DNA from 4 places in the Streptomyces paludis genome. Region 1 is predicted to be linked to each of the others. Evidence: riboswitches for the same ligand, from Rfam matches in the RefSeq annotation. Region 1 holds a riboswitch; each other region holds the start of a gene.
What was found. Region 1 has a riboswitch for S-adenosylmethionine ahead of DVK44_RS05400 (ABC transporter substrate-binding protein). Riboswitches for the same ligand answer to the same signal wherever they lie in the genome.
Positions count from the first base shown of each region.

Region 1 (7,431 bases):
TCCGGGCCGACCTTCAGCACACCGTGCTCGTCCGCCCGTACGACCGAGCCGCCGCCCGCGCCGATGGCGCTCACCGCGACCACGGGCAGGATCAGCGGCAGCCCGCCGATCGTGGTGTGGGTGGCGAACTCCGGCTCGCCGTCGACGGCCACCGCGATATCGCTGCTCGTGCCGCCCATGTCGAAGGTGACGAGCCGGGATATCCCGGCGGCCCGGCCCAGCCGGGTCGCGGCCGTGACACCCGCCGCCGGGCCCGACAGTACGGTCTCGATGGGCCGGTCGGCGGCCGAACGCAGGCTCAGCGAGCCCCCGTTGGAGGCGGCGATATAGACGGGCGCGGTCACCCCGAGCCCGTCCAGCAGCGCTTCGAGCCGGTCGAAGTACTGGCGCATCAGCGGCTGGATGTACACGTTCAGACAGGTGACGAGCGCCCGCTCGAACTCCCGTACCTCCGGCCAGATCGCCGCCGACGACGTCAGCGGCAGCTCCGGCAGCAGCGCGCCGAGCCGCCGGGTCACCTCCGCCTCGAACTCCGGGTCGGTGTGTCCGTGCAGCACGAGTACGGCGGCGGCCTCGGCGCCCGTGGCCGCCAACTGCTCCGCCACCCGCGCCAGTTCGGCGTCGGTGGGGGTACGGACCGGACGCCCGTCGGGGCCGAGCCGCGCGGGGATCTCGACGATCCGGTCGCGCGGGACCAGCGGCTCCTCCTTCGAGGCGTGCAGATCGAAGGAGGACGGCATCCGGCTGCGGCCGATCTCCAGGATGTCCCGGTACCCCTCGGTGACGACCAGCGCGATCCGGGCGCCCCGGCGCTGGATGATCGCGTTCAGCCCGATCGTGGTGCCGTGTGTGATCGAGGCGAGGTCCCCGGCGCGCAGCCCCGCCCGGCCGAGCACGGCGGCGATCCCGTCGGCGACCGCGCGCGCCGGATCGCCGGGGGTGCTGGGCTCCTTGTGGTGCAGCAGACCGCGCGGATCGCCGGGCAGCGCGAGGACGAAGTCCGTGAACGTACCGCCCACGTCGATCCCGATCCGGGCACCGGCGACGGCCTGCGCGGAGGTAGGGGCAGCGGGCATGGTCAGAGCACCTCGGAGAAGTTGGTGAACCGGTCGACGGCCACCAGCACGACCACACTGGCCAGCATCAGCAGCGTGGAGACGGCGGCCACGGACGGATCGAGCTGGAACTGCACGGCGGAGAAGATCCGTACCGGCACGGTGGTGGTGTTGGATCCGGACACCAGCGCGGAGACCGCGACCTCACCGAGCGAGGTGACGGCCGCGAAGACCGCGCCCGCGAGGATGCCGGGCCGCAGCAGCGGCAGTGTGACGGTCAGGAACGTACGCGCCCGCCCGGCGCCGAGGGAGGCCGCCGCCCGCTCCAGGGTCGGATCGAGCGCTTGCGCGCTGACCATCACCGTACGGATGACGAAGGGCAGCGCCACCAGCGAGTGCGCCAGCCAGAGCCCGCTCAGGGTGTTGACCAGGCCGAGGCCCTGGAAGTAGTAGAGCAGCCCCAGCGCGATGATGATCTCGGGCACCATCAGCGGCGCCAGCGCCAGCCCGGAGAGCACCCCGCGCCCCGGGAAGTTCCCCCTGACCAGCCCGTACGCGGCGAGCGTGCCGATTGTCACCGTGGTCAGCACGACCAGCAGCACCAGCACCCCGCTGAGCCGGAACGACGCCTGCCAGTCGGGGGACGACAGCACTTCGCCGTACCAGCGCAGGGACAGGCCCTTCGGCGGGAAGCTCAGCGAGCTGGTCGCGTTGAACGAGCTGAGCGCCAGCACTGCGAGCGGCGCCAGCAGGAAGACGAAGACGGCGGCGGCGGGCAGCCCGGTGGCGATCCGCCCGGCCCGGCGCAGCGCACGCGGGGTACGTGTGGCGGGCGCGACGGGTGTGGCAGGTGAGGTGGGTGAGGTGCGTGTGTCGGGCGCCGTACGGGCGTCGGGCGAGACCTTCGACGTGTCAGCCATGAAGCCTCTTCTCCCAGAAGCGGAACCCGGTGCCGAGCACGGAGACGCCCAGCAGGGTGAGCAGCAGCAGGACCAGGCTCAGCGCCGCCGCCACCGGATAGTCGAAGACGGCGGTGATCTGCGAGTAGACGCGCAGCCCGGCGAGCGGCTGGTTCGCGCCGCCGACCAGCAGCGGGGTGATGTAGATGCCCATGGCCAGCGGGAAGACCACGGTGGCGCCGACGGCGATGCCGGGCAGGCTGAGCGGGACCGTGACCTTCCAGAAGGTACGGACCGGACCCGCGCCCAGGCTCCGCGAGGCGCGCCGGAGATTGTCGTCGATCCCGCCGAGGGCCGTGGTCAGCGGCAGGATCGCGAACGGCAGCATGACATGCACGACCGAGACGACCACCACGAGATAGCTGGTCAGCAGATGCGCGGGCTGGTCCAGGAAACCGAGCCACACCAGCGTCCGGTTCACCACGCCGTTGGCGGAGAACAGCACGACCCAGCCGTAGCTGCGCACGACCACGCTGGTCAGCAGCGGTGAGACGACCGCCACGAACAGCAGCGTGCGCACCACGCCCTTGCGGGCCCGGGAGAGCGCGTACGCGGCGGGGAAGCCGAGCAGCACGCTCAGTACGGTGACCAGCAGCGCGGTGAGCAGGCTGTGCCAGAGCGCCTCGGAGAAGAATGACTCGGTGAAGACCCGGCGGTACTGGACGAACGAATAGCCGTCCAGCGGATAGCCGTTGGCGTCGACCGGATGCAGGCTGAGCGCGAACACCCGCACCAGCGGGACCACGAACAGGGCCGCCAGGAAGACCACGACCGGGGTGACGGGCAGCAGCCCGCGCAGCCGGCGCGGCTTCTTGAGGGCCGGCGAAGTGGCCGGCGAAAGGGCCGGCGAAGTGGACGGCGCGCTCATATGACCTTCTCGGCTCGCTCCAGCACGATGACGTCCGACGCGGCCCAGCCGAAGACCACCGACGCACCGACCTCCGGCGGCTCCTCGGCCGTACGGGCGTTGATCGCGACGCCCTCGGCGACGACGATCTGGGTCTGCCACGCCTCACCGGTGAACGCCCGGTAGCCGACGATCCCGGAGCCGCGCCGGACGCTCTCCCCGGGGAAGGCCGCCTCGCCGTTACCGGACTCGCCGTCCCCGTCCCCGCCCGCCGGGAGCACCGCGACGCGCTCGGGCCGTACGGCGACGGTGACCGCCTCCCCGTCCCGTACGCCCGCCAGACCCGAGTCCAGCCGGGCCGCGCCCACCGCGAGCGTCGTCGTCCCGTCCGCCGCGCCCGCGCCCGTACCGTCCAGGATGTTGGCCGCGCCGATGAACTCGGCGACGAAGCGTGTCGCCGGGGTCCGGTAGATCTCGGTCGGCGTGCCGAGCTGTTCGAGACGGCCGCCGTTCATCACGGCGATCCGGTCGGACAGCGACATGGCCTCCTCCTGGTCGTGTGTGACGAAGACCATCGTGATGCCGAGGCGCTGCTGGAGTTCCCGCAGCTCCACCCGCATCTCGCGGCGCAGCTTCGCGTCCAGGTTCGACAGCGGCTCGTCGAGCAGCAGCACGGCCGGCCGGGTGGCCAGCGCGCGCGCCACCGCCACGCGCTGCTGCTGGCCGCCCGAGAGCTGCTTGGGCCGGCGGGCCGCGTACTGCTCCAGACCGACGAGGCGCAGCGCCTCGGTGACCCGCTCGGTCCGCTCGGCACGCTCCACCCGGCGCACCTTCAGCCCGTACGCGACATTGTCCGCGACGGTCATGTGCGGAAACAGCGCGTAGTTCTGGAAGACCAGACCGAGGCCCCGGCGGTGGGTCGGGACATCGGTCAGGTCCACCCCGTCGATCGTGATCCGGCCCTCGGTGGGGCGGACGAACCCGGCCAGGCTGTTCAGCAGGGTCGTCTTGCCGCAGCCGCTGGGGCCGAGGACGGACAGGAACTCGCCGCGCCGGATGGAGAGCCGGTCGACGTCGAGCACCCGCTGTCCCTCGTACCCGGAGGCGAGACCGTCGATCTCGATGTGAGGAGCGTCGAGCGGGGGGTGCGGTGCGTGGGGGTGCTGCGGTGAGCTGGTCACATCAGGTCCTCGGGTCTGTCTTCCGCCGGTGTCTGCCGATCTACTTGAAGATCTGGTTCCAGCGCTGCTGCCACTCGTTGAGCTTGGGGGTGGCGGTCTTGTAGTCGACCCAGGTGAACTTCTTGTAGACGTCCTCGCCGTACTTCACCTTGGCCTTGAAGTCGGCGTCGTAGTCGATGCTGTCGTTGCCCGCGCCGTAGAACGTGCCCTGGGCGAACGGCTTCTGGTACTCCGCCGCGCTCAGGTAGTTCAGGAACTTGTACGCGGCGGCCGTGTGCTTCGAGCCCTTGGGGACGTAGTACGAGGTCAGCGCGCCGACCGCGCCCGAGGAGGGGTACGTGAAGCCGATCGGCTGGCCCTCCTTCTCCATGGCGAAGGCGCGGCCGTCCCAGAACGGGACGATCCAGGCGTCGCCGTTCTGGAGGACGGTGGCGACGCTGCCGGCGTCCGCCGGGTACGCCGAGACGCAGCCCTTCAGCTCGGCGAGCTTCTTGAAGCCCTTGTCGACGTCGGCGGGGTTGGAGAGCTTGCCGCCGCCCTGGGACACCAGGGCGGAGAAGAACTCCAGCCCGGCGTTGTAGGTCAGCGGGGGCAGCGCGACATGACCGCAGTACTTCTTGTCGAAGATGTCGGTCCAGTCCTTGGGCGCCTGCTTGATCTTGTCCGTGCGGTAGAGCAGCCCGTTGGAACCGGTCGTCAGCGGCACGCCGTACGACGCGCCGTCGATCGTGGACCGCTCGGTCAGCACCGGGTCGAGCTGCTTCCAGTGGCTGAGGTCGGCGGTCTTCAGCGGCTCCAGGAGATCGCCGCCGACGGCCTGGTGCAGCGAGCCGGGGGTGAGGGCGAGCACGTCGAACGGCGCGTTCTTGCCGCCGGCCGCGCGCAGCTTGGTGACCCAGTCCGAGTCGGCGCCGTACACCAGGTTCACCTTGATGCCGGTGTCCTTCTCGAACGGCTCCACGAAGGACGACTTGAACAGCTCGCCCCACGCGCCGGCGAAGGCGGTGACGGTGATCGACTCGCCCTTGCCGTCGCCCGAGCCGCTGCCGGAGGAGCCCGAGCCGCCACCCGTGTCGACGCCGCCACAGCCGGTCAGGGTGAGCGCGGTGACGGTGCCGGCCGAGGCGAGCGCCAGCAGATAGCCGCGCCGGCGGGCGCGGGCGGGGCGGGGCAGGAAAGATCTCATGAGAGAGAACTCCTCAGTGCGGTGAGTGAATACGGCGAGTGGCGCGCGTGTGGCCGGCGCCGGGCATGGTGCCGGTGCCGGGGGCCGGACCGGGAGACACGAGGCAGGTGGCGCGCGGCGAATCGCGAGGTCATTCCGTACTCCCGTCAGGTCCAGGACCTGACCGACAGGTCCGCGCTTGCTCCCGGCACATCGGTGTGCGCGTGGAGCCGTGTCATCACCCGGGGCACCCCACCGCAGAAGGAGGGTTGCCGCTCAGCAAGCCGGGGCTTGTCGCTGAGACTCGTGACGTCGAAAAAGTAACATTCATTTAAGCCAAACCAAAGATGACCTGGATCACAACGGGAGTGGTCCAGGTCACCGCGCGACGCGGCTCGGCGCTACGGATCTCTTCGGATCGCTATCCCAGGGCCGCCGCCATCATCTTCTGCGCGACCGGCGCCGCCAGACCGTTGCCGCTGACCTCCGAGCGCGCCGCGCCCGAGTCCTCGACGACGACCGCGACCGCCACCTCCTTGCCGCTCGACGCGTCCTTCGCGTACGAGGTGAACCAGGCGTACGGCGTCCCGTCGTTGTCCACGCCGTGCTGGGCGGTGCCGGTCTTGCCGCCCACCTCGGCGCCGCTGACCTTGGCGTTCGTCCCCGTCCCCTCCTCCACGACCGTCACCATCGCGCTGCGCAGCTGCTCGGCCGTGGACGAGGAGACGACGCGGGTGGTGTCGCTGTCCTCGTACGACCGCACCGTACCGCCGCTGCTGTCGACCACCTTGGACACCATGTGCGGCGCCGCCATCAGTCCGTCGTTGGCGAGCGCCGCCGAGACCATCGCCATCTGGAGCGGGGTGGCCGTCACATCGAACTGGCCGATTCCCGACAGCGCTGTCTGCGCCTCGTCCATCCCGGTGGGGTAGACGCTCGCGGCGGCGCGTACGGGCACGTCCTGGGTGGTGTTGTCGAAGCCGAACTTCTCCGCCATGGCCCGGAGCTTCGTCTGTCCCAGCTCCACCGCCATCCTCGCGAAGACGGTGTTGCAGGAGTACCGCAGGGCGGTGCGGATCGTGGCGTTCTCGCACGGCGCCGAGGCGCTCTCGTTCTCCAGCACGGTCCGGGTGTTCGGCAGGGTGTACGGGTCCGGGCTGTCCGTCGCCTCGTCGACCGAGGAGTACAGCCCGTTCTCCAGCGCCGCCGCCGCGACGACCAGCTTGAACGTCGAACCGGGCGGCAGCGGCTGGCGCAGCGCGCGGTTGAGCATCGGCTGGTCCGTGCTGGTGGTCAGCTTCTTCCAGGCGGCGCCGTCGGTCGTCCCGCTGATCTCCGTCGGGTCGTACGACGGGGTGGAGACCACCGCGAGGATTCGGCCGGTCTTCGGGTCGATCGCGACGGCCGCGCCCTTCTTGTCGCCGAGCGCCGCGTAGCCCGCCTTCTGGACCGCCGGGTCGATCGTGGTGAGGACGTCGCCGGGCGTGGTCTGCTTGCCGGTGAGCGCGTCGACCGGGTTCTTGAGCGCGCTGTCCGTCCCGTCGAGGACGTCCGCGAAGATGCCCTCCAGCTGGGTGGAGCCGTACGCCTGCGAGCTGTAGCCGGTGACGGGCGCGTACAGCGCGCCGTCGGTGTATGTCCGCGCGTAGGCGAGATCGCCGCTGTCCGTACGCCGGGAACCGGTGACCGGCGAGCCGGCCACGATGATGTCGCCCTGCGGCTGCGCGTACTGGGCGATGGCGGTCCGCCGGTTGTACGGGCTGTCCGCGAGCGCCTTCGCCTCGTACGCCTGCACCCAGGTCGCCCGCAGCATCAGCGCGAGGACCATGAGCAGACAGATGACCGCCGTGTGCCTGATCGTCTTGTTCATCTCATAAGCGAGGGACGAGCGGGCGGAGGGCGGGGTTCCGTGGGGCCGGGCTTCTCAGGAAGTCTTCATAAAGGTCGCTATAAGGGGCGAAAGGAATCGACTGTCGCGCGGTGTCGTGCCGGTGCCGCTTTCAGAGGCGGCGGGTCGCGAGGGTGAGCCGGTCGCGGGCGTCGAAGAGCGCGTCCTTGATCATCTGTTCATGCCCCGGGGTCAGCCGGGCCACCGGCACCGAGCAGCTGATCGCGTCGCGCGCCGGGGTGCGGTACGGGATCGCGACACCGAAGCAGCGCAGCCCGAGGGTGTTCTCCTCGCGGTCCACGGCGAAGCCCTGCTCCCGGATCACCGCCAGCTCCG
Region 1 covers NZ_CP031194.1:1,239,770-1,247,200, reverse strand. The annotation lists gene DVK44_RS05420 (hydantoinase/oxoprolinase family protein) at 1-1,076, opposite strand, end outside; gene DVK44_RS05415 (ABC transporter permease) at 1,079-1,975, opposite strand; gene DVK44_RS05410 (ABC transporter permease) at 1,968-2,882, opposite strand; gene DVK44_RS05405 (ABC transporter ATP-binding protein) at 2,879-4,042, opposite strand; gene DVK44_RS05400 (ABC transporter substrate-binding protein) at 4,083-5,228, opposite strand; SAM riboswitch class IV at 5,398-5,519, opposite strand; gene DVK44_RS05395 (penicillin-binding transpeptidase domain-containing protein) at 5,629-7,077, opposite strand; gene DVK44_RS05390 (IclR family transcriptional regulator) at 7,208-7,431, opposite strand, start outside.

Region 2 (7,431 bases), 280 kb from region 1:
GTGCCTCGGCGAGCTTCCCCTCGACGGTGCGTTTGTGGCGGGCGACCGCGGCCCGGCTGCGCTCCAGTTCGGTGAGGTCGCGGGTGGCCTCCTTCCGTACCTGCCCCAGTTTCCGCTGGGCCTGCCGGAGTTCCCGCAGGGCTCCCGACTGGCGCTGGCCGACCCGTTCGAGTACGGCTGCCTTGTCGAGATAGCTGTCGGGGTCCGAGGAGAGCAGCAGGGCCAGCGACGGATCGACGCCGCCCGAGCGGTACTGGGCGACGGCCAGCGAACCGAGCGCGCCCCGCATCGTGTTGACCTGCTCCTGGCCGCGCGCCGCCCGGTCCTGTGCCTCGTCCACGCGCGTACGGAGCCGGCGCGTCCGCTCGTCCGCCGCGTTGAACTGCTCGGTGGCGCGCTCCGCGTCGGCGAGGAGCCGGTCGACCGTGGAGCGGGCGGCCTCCGGCCGGTGCTGCGGGTCGGCGCCCGCCGGGGCCGCGCCGAGCGCCGCCGCCGTGGCCGCCGCGGCGGAGACGGCGGAGATGGCGCTGACCCGGGCCCCGAGAGAGGGTCCTGACTGGGTGGGACGGCGATGGGACACCACAGGAAGCCGAACTCCCTTCCGCTGTACGCACTGACGCGGCCCGTGCCGCCCGACGGGCGGACCGCTCACCGGGGCCGCGCGCAGCAGACAGTAGCCGGGCGACCACGGAGCGGCCAACGACCGGCTCGCGCACACAAAGTGACGCCCCGTCGAAGACCACAAGGTCATCGACGGGGCGCGGCGTCAGCGGAAGACGCGGGATTTCCCCCGAATGGGCGGTGTCGCCGGCGGATTGACGGCCGGATCGGCGCCCGGGAGGGGACGGCGGCGGGGCGGCGGGTCAGCCGATCCGGACGCCGAACTGGAACGGCATGTTGTTGATCGACTCGTAGCGCACGACGGTGCCGGTGCGCGGGGCGTGCAGGATCTGGCCGTTGCCCGCGTAGAAGCCGACGTGGTGCTGGTCGGCGTAGAAGATGACGAGGTCGCCGACCTGGAGCTGGCTCATCGACAGGCGGGTGCCGGAGGCGCCCTGGGCCTGGGAGGTACGGGGTATGGAGACGCCGGCCTGGGCGAACGCCCACGAGGTGAGCCCGGAGCAGTCGAAGGTGCTGGGACCGCTCGCGCCGTAGACGTACGGCGAGCCGATCTTGCTCTGCGCGGCGGCGAACGCGGCGGCGGCGCGTCCCGAGGCGGGCGCGGAGTTGCCGAGGTCGGGGGTGCTCGCGCCGGTCGAGGCGGTGGAGCGGGTGCTGTCGCGGCTGGCGCGGTCGGCGGCGGCGCGCTCCTCGTCGGCCTTGGCGAGCGCGGCGCGCTCGGCGGCGGTGAGGGAGTTGAGCAGCCGCTGCGCCTCGGCGAGCTTGGCCTTGACCTCGTCCTTCTTCTTGCCCAGTTCCTTGCGGGTCTCCGCGAGGTCGTTGACCTTGGACTGGGCCTCCTTGCGCTGCTGCGCGAGGGTCCGCTGCTTCGACTGGACCTGCTGGAGGGCCTCGGCCTGCTTGGCGCTGACCTGGTCGAGCGCGGAGGCGTTCTCCAGGTACGAGTCGGGGTCCGAGGAGAGGAAGAGCTGGAGGGCGGGGTCGATGCCGCCGGTGCGGTACTGGGAGCTGGCGATCGCGCCGAGACCGTCGCGCAGTTCGTTCAGTTCGTCCTGGCCGCGGGCGACCTTGTCCTGAACGGCCTTGACTTCCTTCTGGAGCTTGTCCTGCGAGTCCTCGGCGGCCTTGTACTTCTCGGTGGCGACCTCCGCCTCGTCGTAGAGCTTGTCGACCTTCTCCTTGACGTCTGCCTTGCTCGGCTTCGGGTCGGCCTGGGCGGCCTGGGACGTAAGAGCGACAGCGGCAGCGGCGACCGTGGTGAGCACGGTCACCCGTGCGCGGCTCGGCTGCTTGGGACGACGGTGGGACCCCACGGAGGCGAGCTCCTTCTCCTCAGCCGTCCACCGGGCCACGGTCGACGGTTACTTCGCCGCCACCCCGAATGGGTGATCAACCGCGCGAAGGTTCGAGGCATGACCCTAGTGACCTTCTTGTGATCAGTTCAAATCCTCACCAGAAAAAAGTCGGTCACGACGCATATTGTTTACAGCCACCACACAGGCAGTAGTGGACATTTGACGCTGCGCTCTGTCATTGCGCGACCAATTCGGTCATTGCGTGCAGGAGTTGACCAAAGCCCACATGATCCCGCCAATGCCCCGCTATACGCGCGAAAGCCGCTTCAGCAGCAGAGCGGACGCCACCGGCCGGGCCCCCGCCTTCGCCACCCCGTCCGCGACCTCCCGGTCGGTGGAGACGACCACCACGGGCCGGCCCGGCGGCTCCGCCCGGACGAGCTGGCGGATCAGCTCGTCCGCCGTCACCCCCGGCTTGGAGAACAGCACCCGCACCCCGCGCGGCGGCGCGAGCAGCACCGGCGCCGCCAGCTCCGCGCCGTCGAACACACAGGTCATCTCGGCACCCGTCTGCGCCGCCAGCATCGCCAGCCCGCCCAGCAGCCGCAGCCGCTGCTTCTCCAACGGCATCGTCGGATAACCGGTCTTGGTGACGTTGTAGCCGTCGACGATCAGATGCGCCTGCGGCAGCGCGAGCAACTGGTCCAGCAGCGCCGGATCCGTCTCGGAGAGCGCGCGGGCCGCCACGTCCTTCGGGGACATCCGGCCCGGCTCGACCGCGTCGACCGTATCGGCCGGGCGGCTGGCGGCCGGCGGCAGCGCCAGCTCCCGGCGCAGCCCCTGCGCCGACTCCAGCACCGTGTCCAGCAGCAGCCGCAGCCGCATGTCCTCCACCGACCGGCCCTCGCGCACGGCCCGGCGGCTCGCCTCCGCCGACGCCTCCGCCTCCGCCAGCCGCGCGCGGACCCGGCGCGTCTCGCTCTCGGCCGCCGACACCTGGGCGGCGTTCTCGGCCCGCAGCGCCTCGGTCTCCGCCGTCACCCGGCGCAGCGCCGCCTCGCCCCGCTTCACATCGCTCTGCGCGCTGCGCAGCTTGCGGTGGAGCGACTCGGTCTCCTTGCGGGCCGCCTCCAGCTCCGTACGCAGCCGCTCCGTGTCGGTCTTCGTCAGCGTCCTGGCGACCGCCAGCTCCTCGCGGAGCCGGTCCAGCTCGCGGCGGGTCTCCTCGTCGGCCCGCTCGGCGTCGGCGCGCTGCGCCTCCTCGCCCGCCGCGGCCACCAGCTTCACCCATCCGGGTGGTCTCAGCACATACGCGGCGGCGGCCACGTCGACCGGATCCGCGGCGGCCGGCGGTGACCCCGCCTCCAGGGCCGCGGCCAGCTCCGGCTGGGACTGGGCGATGCGCTCCCCGATCCGGCCCCGGAACACCGGGTCGCCCTCCAGGGCGGCGGCCATCGCGTTGCCCGCGAACTTCGTCCGCCGGTTCGGGGTGAAGCGGGCGTACTGGCGCAGCTGCGCCGGCAGCTCCGGGACGGTCAGACCGCCGAACGCCTCCGAGACCAGCGCCACCACCCGGCGCCGTACCCCGTCCGGGAGCGGACGGTCGAGTGCCTCCGCGGCGTCACCGCCGGCCGCGCCGGCCGGCTCAGCACCGCCCGTGGGCTGCTCCACGATCCGTCACCCCACTACCCCTTTCGGGCGGCTCCCTCAGGAACCGGCGCCCGGCCTGTCCACCAGTTCGATCTGATCCACCGCGTTGCACCAGCGGCAGCGCACGGACTCGATGGTCTCACTGACCACCTCGCGCTCCTCGACCTTAGGCTCCCCGGCCAGGTCCAGATGGACGTACTCGACGGACTTCGAGGACCGGGTCACATCGAACCGGGTCAGATTGCCGCACAAGGTGCAGCGCCAACGGGTGGTGGCCGTCGGCTGCGGAACCGTCGTCATCGTGATCGTGCCGTCCTTTTCCATCGTCCTTGGTGCGGGTGCCCCCGCGACGCGCCGTCGAACCGCGGATGACATCCGGCAACCCTACGGCCTCAGGAGCGCCCCGGGGGGCGGCGAGGCGCTCTGTACCGAAGGGTCCCGGTACGCCATGCTCTGTCCGTGATCTCATGGCGGAGGCTCGCACAGGGACCCGTGGTGACCTACGGGCTGATCGGCCTCTGTGTGCTGGCCTTCCTGCTCAGCCCGCTCTCCGGGCTCCGTCCGGGCCACGGCGACGGCGACGCCCTCCGCGCCGCCCAGAGCGCCTACTTCGAACGGTGGGGCGTCATCCCGGTCGAGCTGATGCGCGGCGCCTCCCCGCGCACCCTCCTCACCCCGTTCACCGCGCTCTTCGTCCACGGCGGCTGGCTGCATCTGCTCGGCAACATGCTCTTCCTGCATGTCTTCGGGGCGATGACCGAGCGGCGTATGGGCCGGGCGCACTTCCTGCTCTTCTATCTCGGCATCGGCTATCTCGCGCTCTTCGCGTACGCGGCGGCCAACGCCGGCTCCGCGCAAACCCTGGTGGGCGCCTCCGGCGCGATCTCGGGGGTGCTCGGCGTCTTCCTCTACCTCTTCCCCCGGGCCCGGGTCACCAGCCTCTTCCCGTTCCTGCTCTTCCTGCCGCTGCGCTTCCCCGCCTGGATCGTGCTGATCTTCTGGTTCGCGCTCCAGTGGCTGGCCCTGCGCGGCGCGGACGAGGGTCCTGGCGTCGCCTATCTGGCGCATCTGGTGGGGTTCGGCGCCGGGTTCCTCTACGCCTGGGTGCGCTACTGGCGTACCGATAGAGTGCACGGACAGACCGGGGCCACCGAGGGAGAACGCCAACCGTGATCACCGCGATCGTGCTCATCAAGACCAGCGTCGACCGGATCCCCGAGATCGCCGAGTCCATCGCCTCGCTCGACAGCGTCAGCGAGGTCTTCTCGGTGACGGGTACGTACGACCTGATCGCCATGGTGCGCGTGCCGAAGCACGACGATCTCGCCGATGCCATCCCCGGCCGGATCAGCAAGATCCCGGGCGTCGAGGCCACCGACACCCATGTCGCGTTCCGTACGTACTCCCAGCACGACTTGGAGGCGGCCTTCGCGATCGGACTCGACGCGTAGGACCGCCTCCGGCGGTGACGTACATCCGGCGGTGACGTACGGACGGGTTACGCGGCGACCGCTCCCCGGTCCGGGACGCAGCGGCCGTCCTCCGTGCGGTAGTTCCACCGGGCACCGTCGCTGACCAGCTCGCGCACGGCCCGGACGAACCGCTCCACGTGCTCGTCCGGTGTCCCGGCGCCGAAGCTCACCCGGATCGCGTTGAGCGAGCGCTCGCCCGGCTCCGCCTCCGGGGCGCCGCACTCCCCCGGGTCCTGCGGGTCGCTGCCCAGCAGGGTCCGCACCAGCGGGTGCGCGCAGAACAGCCCGTCGCGTACCCCGATGCCGTACTCCGCCGAGAGCGCGGCGGCGAAGTGCGAGCTGTTCCACCCCTCGACGACGAACGACAGCACCCCCACGCGCGGCGCGTCGTCCCCGAAGAGCGAGAGCACCTTCACCTCGGGCACCTCCGCGAGCCCCGCCCGCACCCGCGCCACCAGCGCCTGCTCGCGCGCCGACAGCGCGTCGAAGCCGGCCTCCGTCAGCGCCTTGCAGGCCGAGGCGATCGCGTACACCCCGATGACGTTCGGCGAACCGGCCTCGTGGCGGGCGGCCGTGGTGTGCCAGTCGACCTCGACACCGCCGTCGGCCCGGCGCGCCACCTTGCGGCTGGCGCCGCCGCCCGCGAGATACGGCTCGGCGTCCCGCAGCCAGTCGGCGCGGCCCGCGAGGACCCCGGAGCCGAACGGCGCGTACAGCTTGTGCCCGGAGAAGGCGATCCAGTCGACGTCCAGCTCCGCGATGTCCACCACGTGGTGCGGTACCAGCTGCGCGGCGTCCAGCACGATCCGGGCGCCGTGCGTGTGCGCGGCGGCGGCTAGCTCCCGGACGGGCCACAGCTCGCCCGTCACATTGGACGCGCCCGTCACACAGACCAGCGCCGGCCCCTTCGGGTCGCGCGAGGCGAGCGCGCGCTCCAGGGTGGCGACGGCCTCGGCCGGGGTGCGGGGGGCGTTGAGATACGTGACCGCCGCGTCGCGCCACGGCAGCAGCGAGGCGTGGTGCTCCGTCTCGAAGACGAACACCTGGCAGCCGTCGGGAATCACGGCCGCCAGCAGGTTCAGTGAGTCGGTGGTCGAGCGGGTGAAGACGACCTGGTCGTCCGGGCGGCAGCCGAGAAACTCCGCGACCGTGCGGCGGCTGTTCTCGAAGAGGTCCGTGGAGAGCTGCGAGAGATAGCCGGCGCCCCGGTGGACGCTGCCGTAGTAGGGGGCGTACGCGGCGACGTCGTCCCACACACGCTGGAGGGCCGGGGCGCTGGCCGCGTAGTCCAGGGCCGCGTAGCCGACCTCGCCGCCGGTGACGAGCGGCACGGTCACATCCCGCCCCAGCACCGGGAGCGGCGCGCCACAGGCGGGGTCGTCGGAGGACGGGGCGGTGGCGGCGGAAGCGGTGGCGGTGGCGGTGGCGTTCGGGTATGCGGACATGGCGGTATCTCCCGGCAGGACGGAACGGCGGAATGGCTTCAGAGACCCGCGGCAGGGCATGGCGGAGCCACGACAATCGCGCGGGGAATGCCTCGACACACGGAGATCACCGTGCGGAGGTGTGATGAAGAGGGGGCTCGGGAGCCGGTGTCCGGCTCCCCAGGGCCCTAACGCATTCGCTTGCTCACGAGACTGCTCCCTTGAGGACCAGGACCCCAAAGGCACAAGGGGTCCGCGCTTGCCGTAGACCTCGCTGCCTACGGCCTGGTCTTCACCCGGGGCACCCCGCCACGGACGGAGGGTTGCCGGACAGCGAGCCGGGGCCTAAATCGCTGTCACTCATGACCTTGGGCGAAAGTATGGCACAGCGTGCCGGACCGCCCAACAGCTGTCCGCGATACGGGACGGAGGCGCGGCCCCCGTCCCGTATCGTCTTCGCTTCGCCCCGCCGTCAGGCGTTGCTCGCGCTCACCCAGCGGGCCAGCGACCGCGCCGCCGCGCCCGAGTCGATGGACTCGGCCGCCCGCGCGATGCCCGCCGCCAGCTGGAGTTCCAGCGCGTCGTCGGTCGGGTCGAGGGCCACCAGCGCCGCCGCCGCGTTGAGCAGGACCGCGTCCCGTACGGGCCCGGTCTCGCCGGCCAGCAGCCGGCGGGCGACATCCGCGTTGTACGACGCGTCCGCGCCGCGCAGCGCCTCCACCGGTACGAGGGACAGCCCGACGTCGCGCGGGTCGAAGGGGCGCTCGGTGACCTTGCCGTCCCGGACGACCCAGACCCGGGAGGTGGCCGTGGTGGTCAGCTCGTCGAGCCCGTCGTCGCCCCGGAAGACCAGCGCGGACGAGCCCCGCTCGGCCAGCACCCCGGCGACGATCGGCGCCATCCGGGCATCGGCGACCCCGGTCGCCTGGGACCGTACCCGGGCGGGATTGGTCAGTGGACCAAGGAAGT
Region 2 covers NZ_CP031194.1:1,518,127-1,525,557, forward strand. The annotation lists gene DVK44_RS06610 (C40 family peptidase) at 1-583, opposite strand, end outside; gene DVK44_RS06615 (C40 family peptidase) at 864-1,934, opposite strand; gene DVK44_RS06620 (NYN domain-containing protein) at 2,223-3,587, opposite strand; gene DVK44_RS06625 (hypothetical protein) at 3,624-3,866, opposite strand; gene DVK44_RS06630 (rhomboid family intramembrane serine protease) at 4,026-4,739, shown strand; gene DVK44_RS06635 (Lrp/AsnC family transcriptional regulator) at 4,736-5,017, shown strand; gene DVK44_RS06640 (aminotransferase class V-fold PLP-dependent enzyme) at 5,065-6,483, opposite strand; SAM riboswitch class IV at 6,713-6,830, opposite strand; gene trpD (anthranilate phosphoribosyltransferase) at 6,935-7,431, opposite strand, start outside.
Region 2: linked by a shared signal. The riboswitch ahead of DVK44_RS06640 (aminotransferase class V-fold PLP-dependent enzyme) and the one ahead of DVK44_RS05400 (ABC transporter substrate-binding protein) in region 1 are both predicted to bind S-adenosylmethionine.

Region 3 (7,431 bases), 3.1 Mb from region 1:
GGTACGGGAGGGGCCGCCGAGGTCACTCTCCAGCTCGTCGCGGCGGATTACGGCACGAACTCGGAGAACAGTTCCTCGAAGTACTGGAAAGCACTCGCCGCGGAGTTTGAGTCCAACAACCCCGGCATCAAGATCGATGTGGATGTCCGCCCCTGGAAGACCATTGACGCGGATGTCGCCGAGAGGGTCGCGAACGGCGACGCGCCCGACATCGCGCAGATCGGCTCGTACTCCCAGTACGCGAAGGCGGGCAAGCTCTACAACGCCGATCAGCTGCTCTCCGTTCCCTCGCAGGCGAACTTCCTTTCGCAGCTCTCCGAGGCCGGAAAGGTCAACCGCGTCCAGTACGGAATGCCGTTCGTCGCCTCCACCCGACTGCTCTTCTACAACAAGGACTTGTTCGAACAGGCCGGGCTGACCGACGCCCCCAAGAACTGGGACGACATCAAGGAAGACGCCCAGGCGCTCAAGGAGCAGGGCGTGACGACGCCGATCGCGATCCCGCTGGGCTCGGAGGAGGCGCAGGGCGAGACCCTGATGTGGCTGCTGGCCGGCGGCGGCGGCTACACGGACACGGCGGACGGCTCGTACAACATCGACTCGCAGCAGAACATCGACACCTTCGACTGGCTGCGGAAGGACCTCGTCGGCGAAGGGCTCACCGGCCCGGTCGCGCCCGGCAAGCTCGACCGCGCGACCGCCTTCAAGGCGTTCACCAGCGGCGAGGTCGGCATGCTCAACGGCCACCCGTCGCTGATGCAGGACGCGAGCAAGAGCGGCATCAAGGTCGGCATGGTGGCGCTGCCCGGCGCCAAGGGCAAGGCCAAGTCGTCGATGGGGGTGTCGGACTGGATGATGGCGTTCAAGGAGAACAACCACCGCCGCGAGATCGGCCGCTTCCTGGATTACGTGTACGAGGACACGAACGTCCTCAACTTCGCCGGCCTGTACGACCTGCTGCCCGTGACGTACAGCGCCAGCGAGGAGATGACGGCGGACGACAACCACGCCGATCTGCGCAAGTTCCTGGAGGCGCTGCCCACGTCCGAACTCCTCCCGTACGGCAAGAACTCCTGGTCGACGGTGAGCGACAGCATCAAGAAGAACATCGGCCAGGCGGTCGAGCCGGGCGGGAGCGCGTCGAGCGTGCTGGGCCGGATCGCGAGGGACGCGGCGACGGCGGAGGCCGCGGAGTAGGTAGCGTGGAGGTGTTATGACCACCACGAATGAGCCGGAAGAGCCGGAAGAGCCGGAAGAGCCGGGGGAGCGGGAGGGTCGGGAAGCGCCCACCGACCCCACCGACCCCACCGAACAGCCGGACGAAGCGGCCGAGCAGCCCGCCCCCACCCCCTCCCTTCCCGTCGGGTCCGGGGGCGGGCTCTCCGACCGCGACCGCGCCATCCTTGCGATGGAGGGCCGCGGCTGGCCGGGGACCGGTGCCAAGGAGCGGGCCATCCGGGAGCGGCTGGGCCTCTCCCCGACCCGGTACTACCAGCTGCTGAGCGCGCTGCTGGACGACCCGAGGGCCGCCGAGCACGATCCGGTGACCGTGAACAGGCTGCGGCGCGTACGGCAGGAACGGCGCGAGCGCAGATAGCCGAGGGCCGGCCGGCCCCGGCGGGGGTGTGGGCGGGGCGCCCACTCGTCTAGGGTCGAAAACATGGGAAGCCATCCGCACCCCCAGCAGCCACCGGACCCCCAGGCCCCCCGCAGTACCCATCTACCGGAACCGACCACCCCCGCCGGCGCCGACGGCCTGGCCGCGCTGCTCGCGCGGCCGGGGAAGGCGGTCGTCGCGCTCGACTTCGACGGCACGCTGGCCGACATCGTCCCCGACCCCGAACAGGCCCGCGCCCACCCGGGCGCCGTCCCCGCGCTGGCCGCGCTCGCGCCGCATGTCGCGTCGGTCGCCGTCGTGACCGGCCGGCCGGCCGAGGTGGCCGTACGGTACGGCGGCTTCGCCGGGGTGCCGGGGCTGGAGCGGCTCGTGGTCCTCGGCCACTACGGCGCCGAACGCTGGGACGCGGCCTCCGGGACCGTCCGAGCCCCCGCACCGCACGACGGCGTGGCGGCCGTCCGCGCCGAACTCCCCGGATTCCTCGACCGGTTCGGCGCCTGGCGCGGCACCTGGGTGGAGGAGAAGGGCCAGGCCCTCGCCGTCCACACCCGCCGCGCCACCGACCCCCAGGCCGCCTTCGACGCCCTCCGCACCCCCCTGGCCGACCTAGCCGCCCGCCACGGCCTGATCGTCGAACCCGGCCGCATGGTCCTGGAACTGCGCCCGCCCGGCATGGACAAGGGCGTCGCGCTGCTGGAGTACGTACGCGAAACGGGCGCCGAGACCATCCTGTACGCGGGCGACGACCTCGGCGACCTCCCCGCCTACGCGGCCGTACGCGAACTCCGCGCCGAAGGCCACCCCGGCCTCCTGCTGTGCAGCGGCACCGAAGTCCCCGAACTCTCCGCCCAAGCCGACCTCCGCCTCCCGGGCCCGGCAGCGGTAGCGGCCTTTCTGGCGGCGTTGGCGGAGACGGTCGCGGCCTGAGCCGCCTGAGTCGTCAGGGCCGTCGTTCCGCCAGGCCCCCCGCCTCAGTCCTGCCGCAGTGCCTCCAGCTGGTCCAGGAACCAGCGCTGCGGTGGGAGGGCCGTCGCCGCTGCGGCCAGGCGCTTCGAGCGTTCGGCGCGTTCGCTGTCGGGGAGGGTGAGGGCATGGCGGAGGGCGGTGGCGGTGGCGGAGATGTCGTACGGGTTGATCACCAGCGCGTCGTCGCCCAGCTCCTCGTACGCGCCGGCCTCGCGGGAGAGGACGAGTGCGCAGCCGTGGTCGGAGACGACGGGGATCTCCTTGGCGACGAGGTTCATGCCGTCGCGGATCGGGTTGACCAGGGCCACGTCCGCCAGCCGGTACGCGGCCAGGGAGCGGGCGAAGTCGTCGTCGACGTGGAGGATGACCGGGGTCCAGCCGTAGGTGCCGAACTCGGTGTTGATCTCGTCGGCCACCCGCCGGACCTCGGCCGTGTAGTCGCGGTAGACCGCCAGATCCTGGCGGGAGGGGTAGGCGAAGGCGATGTGGACGACCCGGCCGCGCCACTCCGGGTGGTCGGTCAGCAGCAGACGGTAGGCGTGCAGGCCGCGGACGATGTTCTTCGACAGCTCCGTGCGGTCCACCCGGACGATCGTCTTCCGGGGCTTGCCCGTGTCCGCGCGGCCGATCTGGGTGCGCAGCGCCTCCATGCGGTCGGCCACGTCCGGGCGGTGCGCGCGCTCGCGCAGGAAGTCGGCGTCGGCGCCCAGGCCGTGCACGCCGACGCGGGTGCTGCCCGTACCGCCGAGCAGTTCCGTACAGCAGGCGGTGAAGGCGTCGGCCCAGCGCCGGGTCAGGAAGCCGGCGCGGTCGGCGCCGAGGATGCCGCGCAGCAGCTGGCGCGCGATGTCGTCGGGCAGCAGCCGGAAGTAGTCCGGCGGCGCCCACGGGGTGTGCGAGAAGTGCCCGATCCGCAGGTCGGGGCGGAGCGCGCGGAGCATGCCCGGCACCAGCGCCAGGTGGTAGTCCTGCACGAGGACCGCCGCGCCCTCGGCCGCCTCGTCGGCCAGGGCCTGCGCGAAGGCGCGGTTGTACGTCTCGTACGACGCCCAGCGGGCGCGGAACTCCGGGCCGAAGGACGGCTCCAGCGGGGTCTGGTAGAGCAGGTGGTGGACGAACCAGAGCGTCGAGTTCGCGATGTGGTTGTACGCGTCGGCGTAGACCTCGGGCGGGACGGCGATCATGCGGACCCGCTGCCCGCCCGTGTCCGCCGGGTCGAGCCGGCCGTCCAGCCGCCGGACGGCCTCGCGGTCGCCCTCGCCGAGCGCCGCGCACACCCAGACGGCGTCCGTGTCCGGGCCGATGGCCGACAGCCCGGAGACCAGCCCGCCGCCGCCCCGCTTGGCGACCAGGGCGCCGCCGTCGCCCACGGCGTACGAGACGGGGCCTCGGTTGGACGCGACGAGTACGTGTGCGGGCTGCTGCGAGACCATGTGCCGAAACCTAGCCCGCGCGGCGAGCGCTCAAACGTACGGACGTGCGGGTGTGACCCGTCAGTCGTGCGGGCCGCGCGTGTTCCGGGTGTCCCGTGCGCTGCGTGTCGCCGCCAGGGCGACCGCCGCGGCGCCCGCGAGCGCGAGCGCCACCCCGCCGAGCAGCCAGAGGCTCTGGGCGGCGGCGTCGGTGAGGGCCAGCTGGCGGTCGGCGTCCGCGATCATCCCGATGAAGATGTGGTTCATACCCATAAGGGACGAATCTAGATAATCGGACTGGTGGGGTGGTGCACGCCGCGCCGGTGTGGGGCGGCGGACCGGTGCGGGGCGGCGGGCCTCGGCCCCTCATTTTTACGCTGCCCGCCCCGCCGTGTACTCGGCTATCTCGCGCATCGGCGGGCGCTCCTCCGTGTCCACCGCGTACGTCCGAGGCGCGAAGCCGCCCTCACCGCCCTCGCGCCGCTCGAACTGCGTCAGCCGCGGCCGTACCAGCTGCCCCAGCTGCCCGACCTGCCCCAGCTGGCCCGCCTGCCCGGCTGCCGCGCGTCCCCGCGACAGCCGTAGCTGCGCCGTGCGGTAGATCGCCGCCGCCATCCGGCCGAGGGCCGCGTCGTCCTGGTGGCGGTGCAGCCGTACCCCTACGTCGACCTGGGCCAGCGCGTCGAGCCCCACCGTGTGGAGCGCGTCGACGAGGAGGCCCAGCTCCACGCCGTACCCGACCGGGAACGGCAGCCGCTCCAGCAGGGCACGGCGTGCCGCGTACTCCCCGCCCAGCGGCTGGACGAAACCGGCCAGCCGGGGCCAGTGCAGATTGAGCAGCGGGCGGGCCACCAGCTCGGTCACCCGGCCGCCCTGACCTGCGGAGGAGCCTGCGGAGGAACCGGCAGCGGGCGTGCTGCCTTCCGTAACGTTCCGCAGCGGCCGGTCGTACATCGCCTTCACGAAGTGCACCTCCGGGTCCGTGAGCAGCGGGCCCACCGTCCCGGACACGAAGTCCGCCGAGAACTCCCTCAGGTCGGCGTCCACGAAGCACACGACATCGCCGCTCGTCACCAGCAGCGACCGCCACAGCACCTCGCCCTTGCCCGGTACGGCCGGCAGCCGCGGCAGGATCGCGTCCCGGTGCACGACACGCGCGCCGGCCGCCGCCGCCACCTGGGCCGTACGGTCCGTGGAGCCGGAGTCGAGCACCACCAGCTCATCGACCAGCGGCGCCGTCCGCGTCATCAGCGCGCGCCGGATCTCGGAGACGATCTCGCCGACCGTCCCCTCCTCGTTCAGCGCCGGCAGCACCACGCTCACCGTGCTGCCCCGGGCGGCCTTCGCCGCCAGCAGCTGGTCGAGCGTACGGTCGGCGGCTGACCAGGAGCGCCTGGCCAGCCAGCGCTCCACCTCTTCCAGCACGTTCGGTACTCCCTGCGCTGATCCGTAAAATCGGGGGGTAAGCCACTGATCAGGATGATCCAGTGGGACCGTGTGTGATCCATCTCGCGGTGCGGACGACTATCTCAGCCGTCCACTCCTTCGGTTACAGTCTTGAACAACACCAGCAGGTGAAACAAACGCACCGGACCCCGGGTCCGGCGTCATAGCGCTCATCCAGAGGGACTGAGGGAACGGCCCGTTGAAGTCCCGGCAACCCTCCCGCCGACCGCGAGGTCACGGTGGGGAAGGTGCCAATTCCGTCTTGCGGCGAAGTACGTCGCGAGGAAGATGAGGAGAAAGGGCCTCGCCATCATGGCTGTGCAGACCGTCCCGAACAGCGTTCCGACCACAGAGTCCGCTGGGACCACCGAGTCCGCTGAGACCGCAGGGACTACCAAGACCACTGAGTCCGCTGGGACTGTTGATTTCGGTCCCGCCGTCGCGCTCTCCTGCCGCGAATGCGGCGAACGTTTCGCCCTCGGCCCCATTTTCGCCTGCGCGAGCTGTTTCGGGCCGCTCGAAGTCGCGTACGAGCTGCCCAGCGGCAACCCCGAAGAGCTGAAGAAGCGCATTGCCGAGGGCCCCGACAACATCTGGCGGTACGCGCCGCTGCTGCCGGTCCCCGCCGATGTGGCCACGAAGCCGAATATCAACCCCGGTTTCACCAAGCTCGTCAAGGCCGACAATCTCGCCCGTGAACTGGGCATCACCGGCGCGCTCCACATCAAGGACGACTCCGGCAACCCGACGCACTCCTTCAAGGACCGTGTCGTCGCCATCGCCGTCGAGGCCGCCCGCGCCTTCGGCTTCACCACGCTCTCCTGCTCCTCCACGGGCAACCTCGCGGGCGCCGTCGGCGCCGCCGCCGCCCGCGCCGGGCTGCGCTCGTGCGTGTTCATCCCGCACGACCTGGAGCAGGGCAAGGTCGTCATGGCCGCGGTGTACGGGGGTGACCTGGTCGGCATCGAGGGCAATTACGACGACGTGAACCGTTTCTGCTCCGAGCTGATCGGCGACCCGCTCGGCGAGGGCTGGGGCTTCGTCAACGTCAACCTCCGCCCGTACTACGGCGAGGGCTCCAAGACGCTCGCGTACGAGATCTGCGAGCAGCTCGGCTGGCGGCTGCCCGACCAGATCGTCATCCCGATCGCCTCCGGCTCACAGCTCACGAAGATCGACAAGGGTCTTCAGGAGCTGATCAAGCTGGGCCTGGTCGAGGACAAGCCGTACAAGATCTTCGGCGCCCAGGCGGAGGGCTGCTCGCCGGTCTCCACCGCCTTCAAGGCGGGTCATGACGTCGTACGGCCGCAGAAGCCCAACACGATCGCCAAGTCGCTGGCGATCGGCAACCCGGCGGACGGCCCGTACGTCCTGGACATCACGCGCCGCACGGGCGGCGCCGTCGAGGACGTCAACGACGAGCAGATCGTTGACGCGATCAAGCTGCTTGCCCGTACGGAGGGGATCTTCGCGGAGACGGCGGGCGGGGTGACCGTCGGTGTGACGAAGAAGCTCATTGAGACCGGACTCCTCGACCCGACGCTCACCACCGTGGTCCTGAACACCGGTGACGGCCTCAAGACGCTGGACGCCGTGGCGCCGACGACCGGGCCGACGGCGACGATCAGGCCGAGCCTCGACGCGTTCCGGGCGGCCGGGCTGGCGACGGACTCCGAGGCCGCGGCGGGCTCCGAGGCCGCGGCGGGCTCCGAGGCCGCGGCGGGCTCCGAGGCCGCGGCGGGCTGACCGGAGTCGGCCGTGCGCCGGCTCGACCCCGTACTCCGCAGAAGCAGAAAGGGCACCACCATGAGCGTCAAGGTCCGCATCCCCACCATCCTCCGCACGTACACCGGTGGTGAGGCCGAGGTCCCGGCGGAGGGCGCGACCCTCTCCGAGGTCATCCAGTCCCTGGAGGCCAACCACCCCGGCATCGCCGCGCGCGTCCTGGACGACCAGGGCAAGCTGCGCCGCTTCGTGAACGTGTACGTG
Region 3 covers NZ_CP031194.1:4,321,471-4,328,901, forward strand. The annotation lists gene DVK44_RS19200 (extracellular solute-binding protein) at 1-1,197, shown strand, start outside; gene DVK44_RS37650 (DUF3263 domain-containing protein) at 1,214-1,597, shown strand; gene otsB (trehalose-phosphatase) at 1,661-2,545, shown strand; gene DVK44_RS19215 (alpha,alpha-trehalose-phosphate synthase (UDP-forming)) at 2,590-4,017, opposite strand; gene DVK44_RS19220 (hypothetical protein) at 4,078-4,263, opposite strand; gene DVK44_RS19225 (glucosyl-3-phosphoglycerate synthase) at 4,369-5,421, opposite strand; SAM riboswitch class I at 5,610-5,737, shown strand; partial or broken gene thrC (threonine synthase) at 5,755-7,107, shown strand; gene DVK44_RS19240 (ubiquitin-like small modifier protein 1) at 7,249-7,431, shown strand, end outside.
Region 3: linked by a shared signal. The riboswitch ahead of thrC (threonine synthase) and the one ahead of DVK44_RS05400 (ABC transporter substrate-binding protein) in region 1 are both predicted to bind S-adenosylmethionine.

Region 4 (7,431 bases), 6.3 Mb from region 1:
CGAGGTCGCGGCGGCGGTCAGGGCGAGGACGACCGCGGGTGAGGTGCCGGCCACACCGGGGTTGAGGTGGTGCTCGGCGTACCAGTAGCGGGCGTAACCGAACCTCTCTGCCTGCTGGGCCAGGTCGATGGAGTTGCGCAGCGCCTCGGCGGCGGTGGAGCCGGACGCGATCGGGACCAGATCGAGGACGCCGAGCGGGATGTCGGACATGTACGGGCGCTCCTCAGCGGTCGGCGGGCACGGGGGCGGTGGCAGGGGCGGTGACGGGGGCAGGAACCTCGGCCGGTTCGGTCAGGCCGAGGTGGTCGCGCAGTGTGGTGCCGGTGTACTCCGTGCGGTACACACCGCGCTCCTGGAGCAGGGGCACGACCCGGTCGGCGAAGGCGTCGAGGCCGCCCGGGGTGATGTGCGGGACGAGGATGAAGCCGTCGGCGGCGTCGGCCTGGACGAAGTCGTCGATGGTGGCGGCGACGGTGGCCGGGGAGCCGATGAAGTTCTGCCGGTTGCCGGTCTCGATGACCAGGTCGCGGATCGACCACTTGTTGGCCGCCGCCAGCTCCCGCCACTCGCGGACCGTGGCCAGCGGGTCGCGGTACATCCGTACCTGGGCCCGGCCGCGGGCGATGGTGTGTTCGCCGAGGTCGGGCTCGATGTCGGGGAGCGGTCCTTCCGGGTCGTACGCGGACAGGTCCCGGTTCCAGACGAACTCCAGGTGCTTGATGGCCGTGGCCCCGCTCACCTGCGACCGGCGTACCTCGTGGGCGAGTTCCGCCGCCTCGGCGTCGGTGTCACCGAGGACGAAGCTCGCGGCGGGCAGGATGAGCAGCTGGTCGCGGTCGCGGCCGTACCGGGCCAGCCGGTCCTTGACGTCGGTGTAGAACGCCCGGCCCTCCTCGCGGGTGGCGTACCGGCTGAAGATGGCGTCGGCGCTCGACGCGGCGAACTCGCGGCCCTCGTCGGAGTCCCCGGCCTGGAAGATCACCGGGCGGCCCTGCGGGCTGCGCGGGACGTTGAACTGCCCCTGGATGTCGAAGTGCTGGCCCTGGTGCGTGAAGGCGCCGGCCCGCGCGTCCCGCAGGAAGGTGCCGGTGGCGGCGTCGGCGACGATCTCGTCGCCGCGCCAGGAGTCGAAGAGTTCGTTCGCGGTGGTCAGGAACTCCTGGGCGCGCGAGTAGCGCTCGTCCTTGGGCAGGAAGCCGCCGCGCCGGAAGTTCTCGCCGGTGAAGGCGTCCCAGGAGGTGACCACGTTCCAGGCGGCGCGTCCGCCGGAGAGATGGTCGAGGCTGGCGAACTGGCGGGCCACCTCGTACGGCTCGTTGAAGGTGGAGTTGATGGTGCCGGTCAGGCCGAGGTGTTCGGTGACGGCGGCCAGCGCGGCGAGGACCGTGAAGGTGTCGGGGCGGCCCACGACGTCCAAGTCGTATATCTTCCCGCCCTGTTCGCGCAGCCGCAGGCCCTCCGCGAGGAAGAGGAAGTCGAATTTGGCGCGCTCGGCGGTCCGGGCGAAGTGGGCGAAGGAGCTGAACTCGATATGGCTGCCGGCCTCGGGGTCGCTCCAGACGGTGGTGTTGTTGACGCCCGGGAAATGGGCCGCGAGGTGGATCTGCTTGAGCGGCTTGCTCACGGTGGGGCTCCTTCTGGCTCAGGCGGTCGCGGCGGCAGCGGCGTAGCGGTTGGCGGGGCGGGCAAGCCCGAGCAGCCCGCGCAGGATGGTGGCCTCGTACGCCTGGCGGAAGATGCCCCGGCGCTGGAGTTCGGGGACCAGGCCCCGGGTGATCGCCGGCAGGTCGTGTCCGGCGACGGCGGGGCGCAGCCGGAAGCCGGAGAGCCCGGCGGCCTGCAACTCCTGCAACAGATCGGCCAGTTGCGCGGGATTTCCGGTGAAGATCCGGGCGTCGCTCGTGTACGGCTCCCCCGCGAGGGCGTCCAGTCGCTCCCGGCGGGCCGCGGCCTCGGCGGGGTCGTCGTCGAGGAAGACCACCAGATCGCCGAAGATGTGCAGGGTCTCGTCCGCGCGGCCGGCGGCCCGCTGCTCGGCGCGGATCTCCTCGACGATGGCCCGGGCCTGGCCGGCGTCGTGCGGGGTGACGTAACCGATGTCGGCGGACCGGGCCACCAGCCGGTACGGGAGGGGCGCGTGGGCCAGTGCGCTGACGATCGGCTGGCCCTGGGGCGGGCGGGGGGTGATCGAGGGGCCCTTGACGCTGAAGTGCCTGCCCTCGAAGTCGATGTAGTGCAGTTTGTCTCGGTCGATGAAGCGGCCGGTGGCGACGGACCGGATCTCCGCGTCGTCCTCCCAGCTGTCCCAGAGCCGGCGCACGACCTCGACGTAGTCGGCGGCCTCGTCGAAGAGTTCGGCGACCGTCTCCTGTACGGCCGGCGTGTCGTAGTCCTCCCAGCGGATGGGGGGAACCGTACGGCGTCCGAAGTGCGCGGCCTCGTTCGGGCGTGCCGAGACCTGGACGCGCAGGCCCGCGCGGCCGGTGCTCACATAGTCGAGGGTGGCGATCGCCTTGGAGAGGTGGAAGGGCTCGGTGTGGGTGGCCACCACCGTCGGCACCACACCGATGTGGCGGGTCAGCGGGGCGACCCGCGCGGCGATGAGGACGGCGTCGAGCCGGCCGCGGACCTGGTCGGTGCGGTCGTCGGGCTCGGTGAAGGCCGAGGACTGGAGGCCGAGCGCGTCCTCGATGGTCACGAAGTCGAGCAGCCCGCGCTCGGCCTCGGTGACGAGGTCGGTCCAGTAGGCGGCGGTGAGCAGTTCACGGGGGCGGGCGACGGGCTCGCGCCAGGCGGCCGGGTGCCAGCCGGCGCCGTCGAGGGCGACGGCGAGGTGCAGCGGGGCGGGTACGGGGGACTCGGGTGCGGAGGAGGACTCGGGTGCGGAGGAGGACACGGGAGTGACGGACACGGCGGTGACGCCTTCCTGATCAGCCGTAACGAGGGAGCCGGCCCCCGGACGAGGGGGTGCGGCCGCGAGAACAGCGGGTCAGGGGCGACAGAGCGCGCCGGCCACCCGCAGCAGGTCGATATGCGTCCGGGAGTACAGATGCAGACGGCGCGGCGCGGTGGGCGCGGCGGGTCCCTGGGCGCGGTGACGGAACACGGGACGCATGTGCCTCACCTCCGCCCTCTCCGTCCGGTGGCCCGGTGGCCCGGTCCTCCCGGGGCCCTGTCCGGCCCGGCACGGCGCGGCGCTTCGACGGCGCGCCGCCCGCTCGTCGCCAGGCTCAACAGCACGGCTACGCCTTTTCTTCCGGCCGCGCGGCTTCTTCTTCCGCGTGCGGTGTGCGGACGAGCACGAACCGCGTACGGCGGCGCAGGGTGAAGCCGATCGACTCGTAGAGCCGGATCGCGCCGGTGTTGCTCGCCGCCGCGTGGAGGAAGGGGGTGTCGCCGCGTTCCCTGATGCCCGCCGCGACCGCGCGGACCAGCCGTGTGGCCAGGCCGCGGCCCCGGTGGTCCGGGTGGGTGCAGACGGCGCTGATCTCGGTCCAGCCCGGTGGGCGCAGCCGTTCGCCGGCCAGCGCGATCAGTCTGCCGCCGTCCCGGATGCCGAGGTAGGTGCCCAGTTCGACGGTACGGGGCAGGAAGGGGCCCGGTTCGGTGAGGGCGATCAGGGCGAGGATCTCGGGTACGTCGGCGGGCCCGAGCCGTACCGCCTCGGGCGCGGGTTCGGCGTACAGCGCGGTGTCGACCAGCTGCACGCCCTCGCCGTTCTGTACGGTCTCCCAGCCGGCCGGCACGGTCCGGATCCCGGTGACCGGGGTGACGGTGCCGGGGCCGACGAGCGCGGCCAGGTCGTCCCAGGCGCGGGGGTCGTCGGGGTCCGCCAGGGCGGTGAACGGGGAGACGTCCACGGGGTAGCGGGCGGCCCGGCCGACGCGCTCGGCGAGATGGGCGTGCGGGCCGGTCAGCGCGGCCCAGGCGGCGTTGTCCAGGAGGTGCGGTGCCGCCGCCGGGCCGGGGAGCGGGCCCGAAGTGGGGTACGGGGCGCGGTGGATGCTGGTGGACATGACGGTGCGGGGTCTCCCTGTCTGGAACGCGGCGGGGCGCGGTCGGGGTGCGCCGTGCTTCGGCGGCGGAGGGGTCCGGCGGAAACGGACCCGGACGCTGACGCGCGTGCGGAATCCTCCGGAGCGCGGGAGCGGGGGGCACACCGCAACCACGGTGTCAGTGGCTGTCGGACGCCCGGGAAACGGTCAGCGTCGACAGAGGCCGCGGCATACGGCGGCACAACAACCGGCGGCACACGGCGCGCTGTTGAGACACGGCGGGGCGACGGTGCGGTCCGTGCGCAGCGGGCCGCGGCCGGGGCGCGGCTGTGCGGCCGTACCGTCAGCTGCGCGCATGGCTGTCGCCCTCACTCTTCCGCCCCCGAGGGGATCTCATGGTCGCCGCACGGTATGCATGCCCCGAAAAGGATGTCAACGCGAGTGACCACCACGTGAGACCGTACGCGCGGCCTTCTTGACGGCGTCACGGAGCGCGCCCAGACTGGCGTGGACGGTCACGATTGTCAGCGCCACGGCGCGGGTTCGTCCCGCTCCCGTGGTCTTCGGCCCCGGCCCGCCGACAGGCAACCCTTCCACCGCGACGGGGTGCTCCGGGTGACGACCGGGTTCCGCCGACGCGGCGGGACAAGCGCGGTCTCGCGTCTCGCGGGCCCCGAGGGTAGGACGGGTGGCACGGGTGGCACTGCCGCGGAACGGCTTGACGAGGCGCCTGCACATCGATCTCCAGCGGGTCTCCAGCGCCTACTGATCCGTGACCGGTCCGTCCGATCCGGACCGGTGCGCGGCAGCGCGGTCGCCCGCAGTCGCCCTCGCACGTCACCCCCGCATCAGGCCCCTGACGCCCACAAGGCCGCGGTGGCCTCCTCGTTCCCCCAAGGGAGAGTCATGCCCGAGACAGCTTCGCGCAGCGCCGGCGCCGCCACTACCCGTGGCTGCCGGCAGAGTCAGTCCGCCTCGGGGCCCCGGCCCGGGACGGCCGCGACCCGCACCCGTCCGTACCGCTTCCGCAGCCGGATCGGCGTCGGCCTCGCCGGCGGCTTCTACCCGGTGCCGCACCGCTACGACCTCTTTCTGCGGGCGAGCTGTCCCCGCTCGCTGCGTATCTCGATCACTCTCGGCCTGCTCGGCCTCGACGGTTCGGTCGCCACCACACTCCTGACCCACCCCGCCGAGACGCCCGACGCCTTCGCGTCGCTGCGTGGCGCGTACGAGGCCACGGTGCACCACTACGACGGCCCGCTGACGGCGCCCGCGCTGCGCGACCGCTGGAGCGGGCGCATCGTCAGCAACCGCACCTCCGACATCCTCGGCGACCTGGCCGGCCCGCTCTCCTGCTCGGACGGCTCCCGCCCCGTCCTGCACCCGCCGGCCCTCGCCCCGGAGATCGACACACTCCGCGATCTGCTGGACCGGAACGTCACCCCGGCCGCGCCGGCCGCCGCGCGATCGTCGGCACTGAGCCTGCTGGAGCACCAACTCACCAGAACGAGCCACGCGTTGGGCGATGACCTGACGGCCGCGGATGTGGACCTGTGGGTGGCGCTCGTCCCCCTCGTCCCGGCCGGCACCCTCAGCGCGTACCCTCGGCTCCGGGAGTACGTACGCCGCCTCGGCGACCACCCCGCCTTCCGGGGCAGCAGCGGCGCGGTGCCCGACGCGGCCTGAGCCCCGCGGTTCGCGCACGGTGTTGTGCACACCGCGCGCGGGCGGGGCGCTGAGCAACATCGGTGGACGGCTTCTCATGGAGTGAGACAACGCCTTCGCCGCACGTGCCCGCCCGTACCGCCGGGGGTTACCATTCCGGGACCGGCACCCGGCCCGGGACAGTGAGGCATCCGATGGGAACACCAGGCGCGACAGCGGTACGACGCTGTACCGGCGCGGCGTGCGGCGATTGACACCACGCCCCGCCCGGCCGCGCGCCCCGTACCACCGCCTCCCGTCCGCTCCGGCCCCGTGTCCGCCATTCGGACACAGCCCGCCGCCACCGCCGCGCCTCATCCCGTACATCCCTTCCACCTTCCGGAGTTGTTTCCATGACCCTGCTGACGACGTGGCCGGAGTCGGGCCCCGAGACCACCGTGCGCCGCACCGCCGACCCCGTGGAGATCGCCGCCGCGCTCGCGCCGCTCGGTGTGCGCTACGAGCAGTGGCCCGTGCGCGAGGAACTCCCCGAGGACGCCGGCAGCGACGCCGTCTTCGCCGCCTACGGGCCGGAGATCGACAGGCTGAACGCCGAGGAGGGTTTCACCACGGTCGATGTCCTCGGGCTGCACCCGAGCGACGATCCCGAGTACCCGGTGAAGGCGAAGGCCGCACGGGAGAAGTTCCTCCAGGAGCACACGCACGAGGACGACGACGAGGTCCGCTTCTTCGTCTCGGGCTCCGGGATCTTCTATCTGCACGTCAACGGCGAGGTGCACGCCGTGTTCTGCGAGAAGGGCGATCTGCTGGGCGTACCGCGCGGCACGACCCACTGGTTCGACATGGGCACCGCGCCGGCGTTCACCGCGATCCGGTTCTTCCACGAGGAGGACGGCTGGATCGGCAGCTTCACCGGCTCCGCCATCGCCGCGCGCTTCCCCGACTACGACACGATCGCGGCCGGGTACGCGAAGGACCGGGCGGCGGTGTGAGCCTCCGGTTCGAGGTGGACGCCGTGGTGCTCGACATCGAGGGCACCACGAGCGCCACCGGATTCGTCGTCGATGTGCTCTACCCGTACTCGCGCTCCCGCTTCGCGGCGCTGCTCGCGGAGCGGGCGGACGACCCGGAGGTGGCCCGCGCGGTCGCGGGCGTGCGGGAGCTGCTCGGCGAGCCGGACGCGGACGCCGTACGGGTGGAGAAGGCGCTCGGCCAGTGGCTCGACGAGGACCGCAAGGCCACGCCGCTCAAGACCCTCCAGGGGATCGTCTGGTCCGAGGGGTTCGCCCGGGGCGAGCTGGTCTCGCACTTCTACGACGACGTGGTGCCCGTGCTGCGGCGCTGGCACGCCGACGGCGTACACCTGCATGTGTACTCGTCCGGGTCCGTGGCCGCGCAGCGGGCGTGGTTCACGAGCAGCCCGGAGGGCGACCTGCTGCCGCTCGTGTCCGGGCTGTACGACACGGAGAACGCGGGCCCCAAGCAGGAGCCGGAGTCGTACCGCCGTATCGCGGCGGCGACCGGCGGCGTACCGGAGCGGCTGCTGTTCCTCTCCGACCGGCCGGGCGAGCTGGACGCGGCCCGGGCCGCGGGCTGGCACGCGGTCCGGATCCGGCGGCCGGGCGAGCCGTACTACGAGCAGGACCTCGGCGGCCACCCCGAGGCGGGGACGTTCGACGAGATCACCATCAGCGCAAGGAGCAACCCGTGACCACCTCCGCACCCGACATCGAAGAGGCCGGGGCCGTACTGGCCGCCGAGTCCGCGCGTT
Region 4 covers NZ_CP031194.1:7,541,891-7,549,321, reverse strand. The annotation lists gene DVK44_RS33095 (LLM class flavin-dependent oxidoreductase) at 1-210, opposite strand, end outside; gene DVK44_RS33090 (NtaA/DmoA family FMN-dependent monooxygenase) at 224-1,624, opposite strand; gene DVK44_RS33085 (LLM class flavin-dependent oxidoreductase) at 1,643-2,896, opposite strand; gene DVK44_RS37765 (putative leader peptide) at 2,990-3,115, opposite strand; gene DVK44_RS33080 (GNAT family N-acetyltransferase) at 3,243-4,016, opposite strand; SAM riboswitch class IV at 4,509-4,653, shown strand; gene DVK44_RS38005 (putative leader peptide) at 4,684-4,764, shown strand; gene DVK44_RS33075 (glutathione S-transferase C-terminal domain-containing protein) at 4,902-5,681, shown strand; gene DVK44_RS33070 (1,2-dihydroxy-3-keto-5-methylthiopentene dioxygenase) at 6,053-6,652, shown strand; gene mtnC (acireductone synthase) at 6,649-7,371, shown strand; gene mtnB (methylthioribulose 1-phosphate dehydratase) at 7,368-7,431, shown strand, end outside.
Region 4: linked by a shared signal. The riboswitch ahead of DVK44_RS38005 (putative leader peptide) and the one ahead of DVK44_RS05400 (ABC transporter substrate-binding protein) in region 1 are both predicted to bind S-adenosylmethionine.